DNA from 2 places in the Bacillus sp. TCT6 genome. Region 2 is predicted to be linked to the other one. Evidence: a T-box and tRNA genes for the amino acid it is inferred to sense, from the RefSeq annotation. Region 2 holds a T-box; the other holds one or more tRNA genes.
The links. The T-box of region 2 lies ahead of tyrS (tyrosine--tRNA ligase). A T-box ahead of a tRNA ligase gene usually reads a tRNA of that ligase, here a tRNA-Tyr.
Positions count from the first base shown of each region.

Region 1: it encodes a tRNA-Tyr, which carries the amino acid that the T-box ahead of tyrS (tyrosine--tRNA ligase) is inferred to sense. The anticodon was not compared.

Region 1 is NZ_JBVYHX010000001.1:268,692-277,414, forward strand. Features, by position in the region: rRNA gene AC0ONG_RS01220 (23S ribosomal RNA) at 1-1,182, shown strand, start outside; rRNA gene rrf (5S ribosomal RNA) at 1,283-1,398, shown strand; tRNA gene AC0ONG_RS01230 (tRNA-Asn) at 1,407-1,481, shown strand; tRNA gene AC0ONG_RS01235 (tRNA-Ser) at 1,484-1,575, shown strand; tRNA gene AC0ONG_RS01240 (tRNA-Glu) at 1,593-1,667, shown strand; tRNA gene AC0ONG_RS01245 (tRNA-Val) at 1,672-1,747, shown strand; tRNA gene AC0ONG_RS01250 (tRNA-Met) at 1,774-1,850, shown strand; tRNA gene AC0ONG_RS01255 (tRNA-Asp) at 1,854-1,929, shown strand; tRNA gene AC0ONG_RS01260 (tRNA-Phe) at 1,939-2,014, shown strand; tRNA gene AC0ONG_RS01265 (tRNA-Thr) at 2,033-2,108, shown strand; tRNA gene AC0ONG_RS01270 (tRNA-Tyr) at 2,119-2,202, shown strand; tRNA gene AC0ONG_RS01275 (tRNA-Trp) at 2,210-2,283, shown strand; tRNA gene AC0ONG_RS01280 (tRNA-His) at 2,303-2,378, shown strand; tRNA gene AC0ONG_RS01285 (tRNA-Gln) at 2,442-2,516, shown strand; tRNA gene AC0ONG_RS01290 (tRNA-Gly) at 2,522-2,596, shown strand; tRNA gene AC0ONG_RS01295 (tRNA-Cys) at 2,611-2,681, shown strand; tRNA gene AC0ONG_RS01300 (tRNA-Leu) at 2,692-2,773, shown strand; gene AC0ONG_RS01305 (DUF3884 family protein) at 2,959-3,279, opposite strand; gene AC0ONG_RS01310 (YebC/PmpR family DNA-binding transcriptional regulator) at 3,632-4,351, shown strand; gene AC0ONG_RS01315 (NUDIX hydrolase) at 4,498-4,959, shown strand; gene AC0ONG_RS01320 (transglycosylase domain-containing protein) at 5,541-6,317, shown strand; gene AC0ONG_RS01325 (DsbA family protein) at 6,505-7,155, shown strand; tRNA gene AC0ONG_RS01330 (tRNA-Gly) at 7,271-7,344, shown strand; gene queG (tRNA epoxyqueuosine(34) reductase QueG) at 7,547-8,689, shown strand.
Region 2 is NZ_JBVYHX010000001.1:4,682,975-4,691,697, forward strand. Features, by position in the region: gene AC0ONG_RS24150 (MFS transporter) at 1-553, opposite strand, end outside; gene AC0ONG_RS24155 (winged helix-turn-helix transcriptional regulator) at 927-1,271, shown strand; gene AC0ONG_RS24160 (DUF1641 domain-containing protein) at 1,705-2,145, shown strand; gene AC0ONG_RS24165 (NAD(P)/FAD-dependent oxidoreductase) at 2,190-3,368, shown strand; gene tyrS (tyrosine--tRNA ligase) at 3,710-4,972, opposite strand; T-box leader at 5,029-5,244, opposite strand; gene murB (UDP-N-acetylmuramate dehydrogenase) at 5,342-6,259, opposite strand; gene AC0ONG_RS24180 (SET domain-containing protein) at 6,643-7,038, opposite strand; gene AC0ONG_RS24185 (DUF4077 domain-containing protein) at 7,235-8,723, opposite strand, start outside.

The DNA of each region.
Region 1 (8,723 bases), 4.4 Mb from region 2:
CTTCGGGAGAAGGGGTGCTTTCTTAACGGAAAGCCGCAGTGAATAGGCCCAAGCGACTGTTTAGCAAAAACACAGCTCTCTGCGAAGCCGTAAGGCGAAGTATAGGGGGTGACACCTGCCCGGTGCTGGAAGGTTAAGGAGAGGGGTTAGCGTAAGCGAAGCTCTGAACTGAAGCCCCAGTAAACGGCGGCCGTAACTATAACGGTCCTAAGGTAGCGAAATTCCTTGTCGGGTAAGTTCCGACCCGCACGAAAGGTGTAACGATTTGGGCACTGTCTCAACCAGAGACTCGGTGAAATTATAGTACCTGTGAAGATGCAGGTTACCCGCGACAGGACGGAAAGACCCCGTGGAGCTTTACTGTAGCCTGATATTGAATTTTGGTACAGTTTGTACAGGATAGGCGGGAGCCATTGAAACCGGAGCGCTAGCTTCGGTGGAGGCGCTGGTGGGATACCGCCCTGACTGTATTGAAATTCTAACCTACGGGTCTTATCGACCCGGGAGACAGTGTCAGGTGGGCAGTTTGACTGGGGCGGTCGCCTCCTAAAGTGTAACGGAGGCGCCCAAAGGTTCCCTCAGAATGGTTGGAAATCATTCGTAGAGTGCAAAGGCATAAGGGAGCTTGACTGCGAGACCTACAAGTCGAGCAGGGACGAAAGTCGGGCTTAGTGATCCGGTGGTTCCGCATGGAAGGGCCATCGCTCAACGGATAAAAGCTACCCCGGGGATAACAGGCTTATCTCCCCCAAGAGTCCACATCGACGGGGAGGTTTGGCACCTCGATGTCGGCTCATCGCATCCTGGGGCTGTAGTCGGTCCCAAGGGTTGGGCTGTTCGCCCATTAAAGCGGTACGCGAGCTGGGTTCAGAACGTCGTGAGACAGTTCGGTCCCTATCCGTCGTGGGCGTAGGAAATTTGAGAGGAGCTGTCCTTAGTACGAGAGGACCGGGATGGACGCACCGCTGGTGTACCAGTTGTTCTGCCAAGGGCATAGCTGGGTAGCTATGTGCGGAAGGGATAAGTGCTGAAAGCATCTAAGCATGAAGCCCCCCTCAAGATGAGATTTCCCATAGCGTAAGCTAGTAAGATCCCTGAAAGATGATCAGGTTGATAGGTTCGAGGTGGAAGCATGGTGACATGTGGAGCTGACGAATACTAATAGATCGAGGACTTAACCATATAATATGTAGCGATGTTATCTAGTTTTGAGAGAACATAAAAAATTTGTTGACTTTTAAAGTGAATAAGTTATAATAATGATTGTCTCAAAAGAATAATGTCTGGTAATGATGGCAGAGAGGTCACACCCGTTCCCATACCGAACACGGAAGTTAAGCTCTCTAGCGCCGATGGTAGTTGGGACCTTGTCCCTGTGAGAGTAGGACGTTGCCAGGCAATATTATTCCGCAGTAGCTCAGCGGTAGAGCTATCGGCTGTTAACCGATCGGTCGTAGGTTCGATTCCTACCTGCGGAGCCATTGGAGAGCTGTCCGAGTTGGCCGAAGGAGCACGATTGGAAATCGTGTATACGTCACAAGCGTATCAAGGGTTCGAATCCCTTGCTCTCCGCCATAGGATTTATAATATTTGGCCCGTTGGTCAAGTGGTTAAGACACCGCCCTTTCACGGCGGTAACACGGGTTCGAATCCCGTACGGGTCACCACTTTGGAGGATTAGCTCAGCTGGGAGAGCACCTGCCTTACAAGCAGGGGGTCGGCGGTTCGATCCCGTCATCCTCCACCATATGAATTTTATATAAATAGTATTATCGCGGGGTGGAGCAGCACGGTAGCTCGTCGGGCTCATAACCCGAAGGTCGCAGGTTCAAATCCTGTCCCCGCAACCAAATGGTCCCGTGGTGTAGTGGTTAACATGCCTGCCTGTCACGCAGGAGATCGCCGGTTCGACCCCGGTCGGGACCGCCATTTTAATAAGGCTCGGTAGCTCAGTCGGTAGAGCAGAGGACTGAAAATCCTCGTGTCGGCGGTTCGATTCCGTCCCGAGCCACCATTTATTTTAATAAAATACGCCGGCTTAGCTCAATTGGTAGAGCAACTGACTTGTAATCAGTAGGTTGGGGGTTCAAGTCCTCTAGCCGGCACCATGTAAGTTTCGGAGGGGTAGCGAAGTGGCTAAACGCGGCGGACTGTAAATCCGCTCCTTCGGGTTCGGCAGTTCGAATCTGCCCCCCTCCACCATTTACATAGGGGCATAGTTTAAAGGTAGAACTGAGGTCTCCAAAACCTCCAGTGTGGGTTCGATTCCTACTGCCCCTGCCAAATATATTTACACAACATGGCGGTTGTGGCGAAGTGGTTAACGCACCGGATTGTGGCTCCGGCATTCGTGGGTTCGATTCCCATCAGTCGCCCCATTTTTATTTTTAAAATTACAAATAATTTAATTGATACTTACATATAATTAAGTAAGAATTCGATGGGCTATAGCCAAGCGGTAAGGCAACGGACTTTGACTCCGTCATGCGCTGGTTCGAATCCAGCTAGCCCAGCCATTTTTGCGGAAGTAGTTCAGTGGTAGAATACAACCTTGCCAAGGTTGGGGTCGCGGGTTCGAATCCCGTCTTCCGCTCCAATGAAATTTAATATGGCGGCATAGCCAAGTGGTAAGGCAGAGGTCTGCAAAACCTTTATCACCGGTTCAAATCCGGTTGCCGCCTTTTCTTTTGTGCCGATGTGGCGGAATTGGCAGACGCGCACGACTCAAAATCGTGTTCCTTCGGGAGTGTCGGTTCGACCCCGACCATCGGTATCATGAACGTCGTAAAAAAACTCTATACAATTAGTATAGAGTTTTTTTTGTTTTCTTTTCATTACATGACAAAATAAGCACAAAAAGTGTACGGTGAGTAAACTGCGAAACATTAAAAGGATAAAAACAAACATTCAATTTTATCCTTTTAATTGCGGTATTCTATAATATTCCCTTCAAGCACTCTAGAGAGAATTTCTCCACCCCGGTGACATGAAGTTAAATCCGACACCACCAGTAGATATTAGTACATGATCAGCTGTTAATTTCGTAATTTCTAAAAACTTCTTTTCAAACTTTTCTCTGTTGTATTTGTACATAGTTGAGTGGCACGACCACATGTGCGTTGAAGTACTCAACCAGTCCCCTAATTCCTTCAATTCAGGAAACGCCTCAAATTGGATTGGTTCATCTAATTTCATGAATCTTACTTGATAGATAGTTGGGTTTAACTTCTCTCCTATTCCTTTAAAAGCATGTGATTTTTTCTCATTTGAATGTGTCATAATTCTCCCTCCACCTTTTCTTCAAATTTTTCCCTATTTTTATTGTACAGCAATAGAAAGTAATTATGGGAATATTATGGAAATCGGTATCGGCAATATAAAAAGACTCTAACAGAAATGTTAGAGTCTTTTTTGTTAAATTATATTATGTGATGCTAAAATTCGTAATAAACTTAGGAATTCATGTATAATATAACTTGTCGAAAGAACAAAATGATAGTGATTTATATTATGTCTGTAATATGAATCAAAAATGAACTTTTTATATTTCTTTTAAAAATGTGTTGAACACACATTATATTTCATATTAATATTTTTATGTAGATTTAAAACGAGAAAGAGAGTGGAAAGTATGGGCCGTAAATGGAACAATATTAAAGACAAAAAAGCATCGAAAGATGCAAATACAAGCCGTATATACGCGAAATTTGGACGTGAAATTTATGTGGCGGCAAAACAAGGAGAGCCAGATCCAGAATCAAACCAAGCGCTTAGAGTCGTATTAGAACGTGCGAAAACATACAATGTACCAAGAACAATTATTGATCGTGCAGTTGAAAAGGCAAAAGGCGGTTCAGAGGAAAATTATGACGAGCTTCGTTATGAAGGATTTGGACCAAATGGAGCTATGGTTATTGTAGATACACTTACAAATAACGTAAACCGTACTGCAGCAGATGTACGAGCTGCATTTAGCAAAAACAGTGGTAACATGGGTGTAAACGGTTCTGTAGCTTACATGTTTGATGCGACAGCTGTTATCGGCCTTGAAGGTAAAACATCAGATGAAGTTCTTGAAATTTTAATGGAAGCAGATGTTGATGCACGTGACATTCTAGAAGAAGAAGATTCTGTTATCGTGTATGCTGAACCTGATCAATTCCATTCAGTACAATCTGCACTTAAAGGTGCTGGTGTTGAAGAATTTACAGTTGCAGAATTAACAATGCTTGCACAAAGTGATGTTACACTTCCCGAAGATGCTCAAGTACAATTTGAGAAAATGGTTGATGCATTAGAAGATTTAGAAGATGTGCAACAAGTTTACCACAACGTAGACTTAGGAGAATAATACGATAGAAGCCCTGTCCGTTTAACGGATAGAGGCTTTTTTTATGAAGTTAATTAAGTTGATGAATTAGTAAAGGTATTTTGTTGTAGACAGGGAATATGCTTATAGGGATATATGAAATAATCATTATTTCTAGGAGGTTTAATATGGAACATAAAACACCAAAGCATATCGTTGCTGTAGCAGGTTATTTAACAAATGAAAAAGATGAAGTGTTATTAGCTAAAGTACATTGGCGATCGGATACGTGGGAGTTGCCAGGAGGACAGGTGGAAGAAGGAGAAGCGCTCGATCAAGCAGTTTGTAGGGAAATGTTTGAGGAAACCGGTTTAACTGTGAAGCCGGTTGGAGTTACAGGTGTTTACTATAATGCTTCTATGCATATTTTAGCTGTTGTTTTTAAAGTGGCATATGTGAGCGGTGAAATAAAAATTCAACCTGAAGAAATACAAGAGGCTAAATTTGTTGCTTTAAATGAAGAGAATATAGATGAGTATATAACGCGTCCTCATATGAAATCCAGAACGCTTGATGCGATGAGAGCAACACATTATATTCCGTACGAAACGTGGGAAGTACAGCCGTATAGTTTAATAGGAAGATTGTAAAGAAAAGAGTGACCGATTTGAGATACATTCAAATCACTACTCTTTTTTTTTGTATACTGTTTAAGAAAAAGGTCAAAATAATAATAGCGCTAGTATTGATTTATAGAACGTTTGTTCTGTATAATGGATTTATCCCGCTATTTGCCGGGCAGCCCAATTGGTGAGGGCTAATAATCAGTGGGGATGAACAAAACCCCCACTGATTAAAGTTTCACTTTATATGTTATATACATTTAGATTACTAGATAGTTAAAAGTACATATATTTGTAGATGATATAATTAAAGTGTAAAGTGAAAATATAATAGTCTTAAGGGTTACTCTCTTATTGGTTATTCGTACTTTAACATACCTATATTCAATATTTCAGATGAATAGTAGATAAAAAAAGACTGTGATACAATACTTTTTTATCCGACTATTTGCTGGGCAGTAAGCCTGATTGATGAGGGCTTATTAAAGTTTCACTTTATACCTTACAATGATGTAAGGTACGTGTAAGAGAAATCGATGGGATATTTTTTTACAACAATGTATTCTTAAAGTAAGAGTTATATGCTGTGTGGAAAAGAGGTGTTCAAGATGAAAGAACGAGTATTATCTAGGGTGAACTATCATCAAAAAGTTGCATTAAATCCAATGACTAAACTTTTTTATAAAGCCATTATATTATTATTATTGTTAAGTTGTACGTTATTATTCATTGGAAATGTAATGATTGAGCAAAGTGATATTAGTAAATTACATGTGCCGGCTAAGTTAGAGGTACCAGAATCATTAACACATGCATTTATTGCGACAGAAGATAAAAGATTTTATCATCATAACGGTTTAGATTATATAGCAATTATTAGGGCCTCTGTTGAGAATATAAAGGCTGGTGGTGTCGTACAGGGAGGAAGCACGATTACACAGCAGCTATCTAAAAATGCTTTTTTAACGAATGAACGTACATTTTCTCGTAAGTGGAAAGAGATTTTTTATACGAAAAAAATTGAACGTACATTTACGAAGGATGAAATTTTAAAATTATATGTAAGTAACATTTATTATGGAGAAGGAGCATGGGGAATTGAAAAAGCAGCAAACCTTTACTTCGGTAAAAAGGTGAACCAATTAACGTTGGCTGAAAGTGCAATGATGGCTGCTGTAGTAAAAGCACCTGCTTATTACTCACCTGCCCAAAATTATGATAAAGCAGTAGAGAGACGAAATGTCGTTTTGAGACTAATGGAGAAAGAAGGCTATATAAGCCATGATGAGTATGTTCAAGCAGTTAGTGAGAAATTGGTAATTCGTCATGATATAAAAATAGAGCAGTCGATGTTAAATAGCGCGCGTAAAAAAGCAGTAAGTTAAGAGAAGTTCCTACAGAGGAGCTTCTTTTTTTGAATAAATTGTGACAAATTGTGACACAATATCGTCACAATTATTGTGTTTTTGTAATTTATGTGAGCGTGTTCATTGCGTGACGTATATAAGTGTTGATATTATGTGTATTGTGTACAATGCTGTATACAGAATATGAATTTAAAGAGGAATGTATATGAAATCAAATAAACTCATGGCTCTTGGTATAGTTTTTTCTATCGCAGTATTGATTGTAATTGGAACAATTGCGTATAGCATCATAAATGACAAAAAAGATAAAGGGAATGAGATGTTTGCTTATTCCACGCAACAATCTTTAGGGAAAGATGATGCTCCAGTTAAGGTAGTTGAATTTGGAGACTTCAAATGTCCTGCTTGTCGTACTTGGGATGTAACAGTATTACCTCGATTAAAAGAAGAGTATATTGATAAAGGCAAAGTGCAGTTATATTTTATTAACTTCCCATTTATCGGAAAAGACTCGGATTTAGGTGCAGCAGCTGGTGAAGCAATTTATAAACAAGATAAAGATTCATTCTGGATTTTCTATGATGAGATTTATCAAAATCAAAAGAAAGATACGGAAGAATGGATTACAGAAGATTTGCTTCTTAGTATTGTGAAAGAGAAACTTCCAAAAGTTGATGTAGAGCAATTTAAGAAAGATTTACACAGTAAAGAAATTACAGAAAAAGTACGTAAAGATTCAGATCGTGCTCAAAAATTAAAAGTTCAAGGTGCTCCTTCAGTATATGTAAACGGAAATCTTGCAAACCCTGATTTCGATAGTATGAAGAAGGCCATTGATAAAGAATTGAAAAAGTGATGAGGTCTCTCATCACTTTTTCGACTTTTTTCGATAAAATTCTTGCCTCTATTTTTTTAACATGCTATACTACTTTACATAAGTTATTCTAATATCTTATATGTAATTCATATTTGCGGGTGTAGTTTAGTGGTAAAACAAGAGCCTTCCAAGCTCTGGTCGAGAGTTCGATTCTCTTCACCCGCTCCAAATTTTATTAAATGTTTTTCTATAAATTGTGATCAACGCAGTGTTTCGTTTCCGAGATAAACGAGGCATTGCGTTTTTTAATGTTTGAAAAATATAATTACATGCGAAAATAGAAGTAAATAATAGTATTCCAAAAGTGAATTACTAACCAATAAAGTCGTTACATAAGGGATGATGGATTCATCTGAGGAGGCGATTAAGAGTGGATTTTGAACAATTAAAGCAAGATGTAATTGCGTATAGTAAAACAATTGGCATAGATAAAATAGGCTTTGCGAGTGCTTCTCCTTTTGAGGAATTAAAGCAGCGCTTAATCCAGCAACAACAATTAAATTATCAATCTGGATTTGAAGAGCCTGATATAGAGAAGAGAACGAATCCGCAACTTTTATTACCGGGTGCTAAATCAATTATTGCGATTGCTTTAGCATATCCTTCAAAATTAAAAAATGCACCATTAAGTAAGCGTGGAGAACGCCGTGGAATTTTTTGCCGTGCTTCTTGGGGACAAGATTATCATCTTGTTTTACGAGATCGTTTGCAAAAATTAGAAGCATATTTAATTGAAAAACTTCCAGATATAGAAGTGAAGTCCATGGTTGATACAGGTGAATTAAGTGATCGAGCTGTATCAGAGCGTGCAGGCATTGGCTGGAGTGGGAAAAACTGTGCTATTATTACACCTGAATTCGGTTCGTACGTATACTTAGGGGAAATGATTACAAATGTTCCATTCCCGCCAGATAAGCCGATAGAAGATCAATGCGGGGGCTGTACGAAATGTATCGATATTTGTCCTACAGGTGCTTTAATACAGGGGGGACAGTTAGATTCGAAGAAGTGTATTGCGTTTTTAACACAGACGAAAGGATTCCTACCTGAAGAATATCGCGATAAAATAGGAAATCGTATATATGGATGTGATACGTGTCAGACTGTTTGCCCGAAAAACAAAGGAATGGATTTTCATAATCATCCTGAGATGGAGCCGGATCCTGAGCTAGTTAAACCATTATTAACGCCACTTTTAACAATTAGTAATCGTGATTTTAAAGAGAAATATGGGATTATGTCAGGGTCATGGAGAGGGAAAAAGCCACTGCAAAGAAATGCGATTTTAGCATTAGCACATTTTAAAGAAGCATCGGCAATTCCTGATTTAATTGGTGTTATGAAAGATGACCCAAGACCGGTATTGCGCGGAACGGCAGCATGGGCACTTGGGAAAATTGGGGGAGATGGAGTAGGCGAAGCGATTGAGAAAGCGATGGAACGTGAGAAAGATGAAGAAGTACTTCATGAAATGAAGCGCGGGCTTGAATTGTTAGCACAGAAAAAAGAGTAGATAATATTTCCCTTTTTCATATTGTAATATGGGA
Region 2 (8,723 bases):
TACCCTTTTTTAAGTTAGAAGGAATTAGCATACTGTTGGCGATTAAAGCAACGACTCCAATTGCCACAATAACCATAAACGATGCTCTCCAGCCAAATTGTTGACCGATAAATGTTCCAATTGGTACACCTGTAATAGTCGCAACAGTTAAACCAGTAAACATAAATGCTATTGCACTTGCACGTTTATTCTCAGGTACAAGCGCAGCCGCAATTGTAGATCCAATTGACATAAAAACCCCATGCGCAAACGCAGATACAACCCTCGCGATAAGTAGCACAGTAAAACTTGTTGCTACTGCCGCAATACCATTGCCAATAATGAAAATAATCATAATCCACATTAACAACGTCTTTCGCGACATACTAGCTGTTAATGACGTCAATACTGGAGCACCAAACGCTACTCCTAATGCATATAAAGAAACGGTTAAACCAGCTGTTGTAACCGAAACATTTAAATCTTTCGAAATAGATGGTAGTAAACCGACACTAATAAACTCGGTCGTACCAATCCCAAATGCACTAATTGCTAGTGCTAATAAAGCAAACATACTTCTTCGATTCGTCTGAACTTCTGAAGATGGTACTGTATATGAACTCAATTGAATTCCTCCTTATTACAAGAAATCCAATCATAATAGTGTGATAAAAAGGCCCTTTTATCTTCTAAAAAATATATTTTATACTTACAAATGCTATTATGAATGGTTTCATTCCTTTTTTGAAGAACGCACTTTAAAGTACGATAGGCACTAAAAAGTAACATAGTCACTTTTTGGTACCGTACTACTCACTTGCTTCTCACATGTGCTATTATGAAACATATTTAACATGATAAAAAGTACGTACTTTAAAGTGCTATAGGTACTAAAAAGTAACATTTGTATTATTAAGCTTACTTTACTCATAAAAGGAGGGTTTCATATGAAAAAATACAATATTCCTGTAGAGGCGACTTTAGAGGTTATCGGTGGAAAATGGAAGGTTGTTATCCTTTGTCATCTAACGAAAGGCACAAAAAGAACGAGTGAACTAAAACGTTTAATGCCTGGTATTACACAAAAAATGTTAACTCAGCAATTACGCGAATTAGAGGACGACGGGGTCATTCAAAGAAAAGTCTACAACCAAGTCCCGCCAAAAGTAGAATACTCCCTTACTGATTACGGTTGGTCTTTAGAATCAATTCTTGACTCTCTTTGTACTTGGGGCGAATGTCATCTTGAAAAAGAAGGTAATACATCGATGCTAATTGCAGAAGGTGAATAATAGGAAAAAAGGAAAAAACGAACATGAATTTGTTCGTTTTTTCCTTTTTTTCTATATATATATGTACATTTCTAACTAAAACAAAATATTTTATACGCTTTCATACCTTGTCAGCACTAGGTTATACACTCAATATCAAATAATTAGGAATCATTTTTATGTTAACATAGGTGCATATAGTATATAATATAGGATATATATTATATACACTTTCCGGTAGCGGAGCTTTTCCATTATGCGGACAAGCCATGTATCGGACAGTTCATAAACAATAGGTAAGAAAATGTGGTTTTAGATCTATGTCAGCTTGTTTGCTGCCATATATTTAAAGGCATTTTATTGTGTTTTGTGAAACTTTGCATAAAGTTTCGTAAACGTTTACTATCTTACTTATAAAAAATAAGAGTATTGCTATCGTAAAGGAGAATTGGAGATGCCAGAAACTATGACTCAAACAAAGCCAGAACAAGAAACTGTACAAATTTCTGCTAGCCAAGGACAACTTGATGTACTTGATCAGTTGTTAAAACCTGAGGTACAAGAATCATTAACAACACTAGTAGAACAGCTTCCAAAATTAACTGAGCTTGTTAACATTTTAACTAAGTCTTATGACTTCGCTCAAACTGTTGCTACTGATGAAGTATTAAAAAGCGACACTGTTGGTGCAATTACAGAGCTTGTAGAACCTGTAAAAGATACAGTGAAAAGCATGGCTGCAACTGCAATCGAAGCGAAAGATCGTGCTGACGAAAGTACTGAAGTTATCGGCCTATTCGGTCTATTAAAATTACTAAAAGATCCACAAGCACAAAAAATGTTCCGCTTTGTGAACGCATATCTTCAAATTAGTGCAGAACGTAACAATAAATAATTTAACTTATAACAACAATTAGTAAAGACGGGGGATATCATACTATGTCAAAACAAATTGTCATCTTAGGCGCTGGTTATGGCGGTCTTCTTGCCGCTTTAAACGTACGTAAATATTACAGCAAATCAGAAGCACAAGTTACAGTGATTAACCAATACCCAACACACCAAATCATCACTGAACTACACCGCCTTGCAGCTGGTAACGTTGCTGAGCAAGCAATTGCAATGCCACTTACAAAGCTTTTCAAAGGCAAAGATATCGATCTTAAAATCGCAACAGTTGAGTCATTCTCTGTTGATAGCAAAGAAATCAAACTAGCTGGCGGCACTACTTTATCTTACGATGCACTTGTAGTTGCTTTAGGAAGTAAAACTGCTTACTTCGGTATTCCAGGACTAGAAGAAAACAGCATGGTATTAAAATCTGCTGCTGATGCAAACAAAATCTACAAACACGTTGAAGACCGTATTCGTGAATACGCGAAAACGAAAAACGAAGCTGATGCTACAATCGTAATCGGTGGTGGCGGATTAACTGGCGTTGAGCTAGTTGGTGAGCTTGCTGACATTATGCCTAAACTTGCAAAAAGCCACGGCGTAAATCCAAAAGAAGTTAAACTTCTTCTTGTTGAAGCAGGTCCAAAAATCCTTCCAGTATTACCAGACCACTTAATCGAACGTGCAACTACTAGCCTAGAAGCACGCGGTGTTACATTCTTAACAGGTCTTCCTGTAACAAACGTTGCTGGCAATGAGATCGACTTAAAAGACGGTCAAAAACTTGTTGCTAACACATTCGTTTGGACAGGTGGCGTACAAGGTAACCCATTAATCGGTGAATCAGGTCTTGAAGTTAACCGTGGTCGTGCAACAGTTGATGCATACCTGCAATCTACTTCTCACAAAGACGTATTCGTTGCTGGAGACAGCGCTGTTGTCTTCTCTCCAGACGGTCGTCCATACCCACCAACTGCACAAATCGCTTGGCAAATGGGTGAGTTAATTGGATACAACTTATACGCAGCACTAGAAGGCAAAGCATTCGAAGAGTTCGCACCTGTAAACTCTGGAACACTTGCTAGTCTAGGACGTAAAGATGCGGTTGCTACAATTGGAGCAAGCAATACTCCACTTAAAGGCTTACCAGCATCATTAATGAAAGAAGCAAGTAACGTTCGTTACTTATCACACATTAAAGGTCTATTCAGCTTAGCTTACTAAGCTGAATATAAGCCCGAATCATGCCCTGCATGGTTCGGGCTATTTTTATCCCGCATTAACGGGCAGTAAAACCTCCACCTTAAAATCCAGTGAATGCAGGGATGAAGTCGGAAGATTAACTGCCCGTAAAAGCCCGATTGGTTCAACTAATAATCAGTGGGGAGGAACACCCCCCCACTGATTAAAGTTTCACTTTATCCGTAATTTTCTCTAACTTATATATTCGGCAGAAGAATAATATAACCCTTTTAATTATCTAAATTTACTGATTATTTTATGTCTAAATTGTGTATATGAAAGGGGTGGAAGTATTCTTCCTACTCCCACCCCTTTCACACAAACTATTCTCCTAATTTCACAAGGCTGTAGTTCTTCTTCCCTTTACGAATAATAATAAATCTTCCATCAAATGAATTTTCTACAGTAACATCCGTACCCACATCTGTTACTTTCTCACCATTCATAGAAATCGCACCATTATTAATGTCCTCGCGTGCTTGTCGTCTGGATGGTTCAATTCCTAAATCAACTAGCCACTCTACAATATTTTTTGTCTCTTTTGAAGAATGGAATGTTGGCATTTCTTTAAAACCTTGTTCAATTTCATCAGCTGTTAACGATTTAATATCTCCGCTAAATAACGCTGCTGTAATTTTCTCAGCTTGTAATAACGCCTCTTCTCCATGAACGAATTTCGTCATTTCTTCCGCTAGCACTTTTTGCGCTTCACGTTTATGAGGCTCGACTTCTACCTTCGCTGCTAATTCATCAATACGCTCTTTCTTTAAGAACGTAAAGTATTTCAAGTATTTAATTACGTCACGGTCATCTGTATTTACCCAGAACTGGTAAAATTCAAACGGTGTCGTTTTTTCAGGATCAAGCCAAACTGCACCACCTGCTGATTTACCAAACTTCGTACCGTCCGATTTTAATAATAACGGAATCGTTAATCCGAATACTTTAGCCTCATGACCTTCTAACTTACGAATTAAATCTAAACCACTCGTAATATTTCCCCATTGGTCACTACCACCAATTTGAAGTTGAACATCCTCTTTCGTGTATAAATGGTGAAAATCCATCGCTTGCAAAATTTGATATGTGAATTCTGTGAAAGAAATACCTGTATCTAAGCGGCTTGCTACAATATCCTTCGCTAACATGCTATTGATGCTAAAGTTTTTCCCGTAATCACGTAAAAACTCAATAATATTTATTTCATGTGTCCAATCATAGTTATTTACCATCTTCACTTCGCTATTTCCACCAAAATCAAATAGCTTTTTCATTTGTGCTGTTAACGCATCTACATTATGCTGAACCACTTCTAACGTTTGAAGTTGACGCTCTGATTGTCGTCCACTCGGATCACCAATTGTTCCTGTTGCCCCGCCAATTAAAATAACAGGATGATGGCCAGCTAATTGGAATCTCTTCATCATCATAAACGGAATCAAATGTCCGATATGCATACTATCACCAGTTGGATCAACTCCGCAGTATAGTGAAATCTTTTTCTCTTCTACTAGCTTACGTAAGCCTTCTTCGTCAGTCTGCTGATTAACGGCGCCGCGCCATTCTAATTCATCAATAATATTCATCTTTTGTCATCCCCTTTATTTTTTAAAAACAAAAAAGCCCCTATGTCTACGATAGACATAGGGACGATTATTCACCGTGTTACCACCCAGTTTGCATAAATAGCATAGCTACTCATACCACTCTTAGCAATAATATCGATTGCTAGTCCGCTTAGCATTACCTAAGATACTCCAGAGTGTAATTCGCAAGTTTGTTTGTGCTAGGTTCCAGCAACCCCTAGCTCTCTCGTTAACAGTGACAAACTGCTACTGGGCTCTTTCAACGTATGTTATTTGTTAAATTATTAGCCATTATATTGAATTGAAAACAAATTGTCAACAATACCCAAATGTTATTTTAAAATAATTCATATCTTCATACGTATTTCGTTATTCCTTATCTTCTCCAATAATCCTTACTTCTCGCTCTAACTTCACGCCAAATTTCTCTTCAACTGTCTTTTGTACGAAGTGAATTAAATCGATGTAATCTTGTGCTGTTCCGTTATCAACATTCACCATAAATCCAGCATGTTTTAAAGAAACTTCTACTCCACCAATTCGCTTACCTTGTAGTCCTGAGTCTTGAATCAACTTACCAGCAAAGTTATTTGGTGGGCGCTTAAATACGCTACCACAAGAAGGGTATTCTAGAGGCTGTTTTGACTCACGCTTAAACGTTAAATCATCCATTTTTGCTTTAATTTCTTCACGTACACCTTCTTCAAGTTCAAATCTCGCTTCAAGAATAATGTAATGGTTGTTCGCAAATACACTCTTACGATATCCAAATTCAAATGCTTCTTTCGTCAAAGTACGTAGCTCTCCATCACCTGTCATTACGACAGCTTCTGTTAATACAAACGAAATTTCACCGCCGTATGCACCAGCATTCATATATAATGCTCCGCCAACTGAACCTGGAATACCACAAGCAAACTCAAGACCCGTTAAATTATGATCTAATGCAATGCGTGATACATCAATAATTGCTGCGCCACACTGTGCTACAATCGTCGTTCCTGTTACAGTAACACCTGTAATATGAATTAAACTTACTGTAATCCCGCGAATTCCACCATCTTTAATAATGACATTCGATCCATTTCCTAAAAACGTAACTGGAATATTATATTCGTTCGCATATTTGATAACTTCTTGAATTTCATCATAATTTGTAGGCGCAACGAAAACATCTGCTTTTCCGCCAACTTTAATATGCGTATGATTCTTTAACATTTCATCTTGTTTAACATGTCCTTCAGGCAATACCGTACTTAAATATTTATAAACCTCTTGCATATTCATTTTACGATTCCTCTATTTCTATATTCATTTTATCCCGTTATACGGGCCCATAATATCCCCACGTACATGAAAGAACCTAAAGTGGTGGATACAGTGTACCCAAAATCAATTCGAGACACCTATAAACCTCTTAATTTATAAGAGGTGCCACTCATATTAAAATATATATTGCATAATAAAGCAACCCAAATGGACTACTAAACTTGACATGTCATCAGAAAGACAACAATTTGTAAAATATGTGACTTTTTCAAAACACTATCCCTCAGTATCTTACTATACCATACAAAAAGAAAGTGGTATTTTTTTGTACTTTTTACTTTATTTACATCAATGAAAAAAGAGCACATTCCACAGAATGTGCTCTTTCTATACTCATTAAATTATTTTTCGTTCTCTTCTTTTTCCTTATCAAACCATAATAGCTCATCGTCATCCACTTCACCATTATAATTGATTAAAATTTCTTCTCCCGCTTTTATATCCTTATACGCGAAGAAGTTAAAAGTATGATTCTCGAAGACAATTTCATACGTTGCATTCGGATTATATGCATGATTAAATAACATGCCGTATCCTAACAGGAATGCCGTATGATTTACCCCATACTCAAATGCGTAGTCAGCAAGTAACGTTTTTTCAATGTGTTCATGCTGTTCATTCGGATAAGAGATAACTGGTGCTGAGTGAATCAACTCACCCTTTTTAATATCACGAGTTGCAAATACACCTCTATTAAATTCTCCATCACTAAGTTCAGAAGTCTTAACTTCAATCATATTCGTCACCTATATAATTCTTTCTTTGAAGTATTTTATCCCGCTATTTGCGAGGTTCAACTAATAATCAGTAGGTATTAGTCTCACTTTATCTCCTTAAGCTTGGCAGAAAACGCGCAGAAAAGCAATTAAATTACTATCAAGTATTCATTTAAATGAAAAAAGAGCACACATGGTGTGCCCTTTTCAAGAAATATTACTTTTCTAGAATATCTTCTAGTAACTTCACTTGCTCGCTAACAGTATGTAACGTCTTCACCGATATATCATTTCGATGTTTTTCTTCTTCCACACTCGCTAGCACTTCTTCTGTAGCTGTAGAAGTTTGCTGAATTACGTTAGAAGCATGCGTAACATCCTTTACAATATTCGTCGTTTTAACTTGGAAACTTTCTTGATGAATAACAACCTCTCGCATTACTTTATTAATCGCATCAATAAACTTCCCTAAATCAGTTACGTTTGTTAAAACGCTTGCTAACATTTCGTTACACTCTTCTTGTACTCTTTCTGACTTCTCTACCTGCACTTCTACCTTACTTGCTTGATTACTAAACTCCTTCAAAATCCCTTGAATTCTTCCCGCAGAATGATTTGATTCTTCAGCAAGCTTTAACACTTCACTCGCTACAATAGCAAAACCTTTTCCATGCTCACCTGCCCTCGCAGCTTCAATATTTGCATTTAAAGCTAGCAAACTCGTCTGACTTGAAATATTCGTTATTACATCTACAATTTCATTAATTTGTTTCGATTGCATCATTAAATCTCTAAATATAATTCCAGACTGTGAAACAACATCATTTAAACTTCTCATGTTAGCTTCAAAATTTTTTAAAGTATGTACACTACCTTTTGAAATGTCTAAACTTTCATCCACACGAGCCGATGCAGTTCTTACTTGAGAGATGATTTGTTCAATATTTCCCTCCATATCATTCAATACCTCTACCGAACGATACATCATCTCTGATTGTGATTGCGTACCAACTGCTACCTCTTCAAAGGCAAAATTAATTTCACTCATCGATTCCATCGACGTGTTCATATTTTGCCTTAAATGATTGAAATTACTATCTAGTTTCACAACTGTTTCTTCAATAAGTCTTTGCGTCTCTTCTAGCTCCTGAGCTTTTCTCATTACTTCTTGCTTCTCATCACTTAAATGAAGGAGCAGATTAGAACCGATTTTCGTGACGCCCCACATAGCAATTGTTACAATCGCTAACAAACTTGCAAAATTAGCAGCTTCAGACGAGGCTGTATAAGCAAAAAATTGCTTCGGCCAATAGCTACAAAGAATAAATGTGATTACAACAGCTACCCCGCCAAGAATTAAAATGAGGCGCTCACTTAAGTAAATAAGTGAAACAGCTAATGTAAAATAAACCATTTGAAATACAGCCGGGCTTTCATTAAAAGCTTGTACCATGATGTAAGACATGGTAAGCAACATAAATGTCATGATATATTTATACGCTGATTCCATACTTTTTATAAAAGTAAAAAGCGTTCCAAATGCAACGACAGAAATACCACAAATCCAAAACGCTATTGCTCTCTCTGTAAAAATATATCCATAATACCCAATCGCGATTATCCCAAGGCAGAAACTACAAATCGTTATAAACAGTAATAAATGATTTTTCTGTGATTCTTTCTCAAGGTTAGAAAAACAAGTCCTC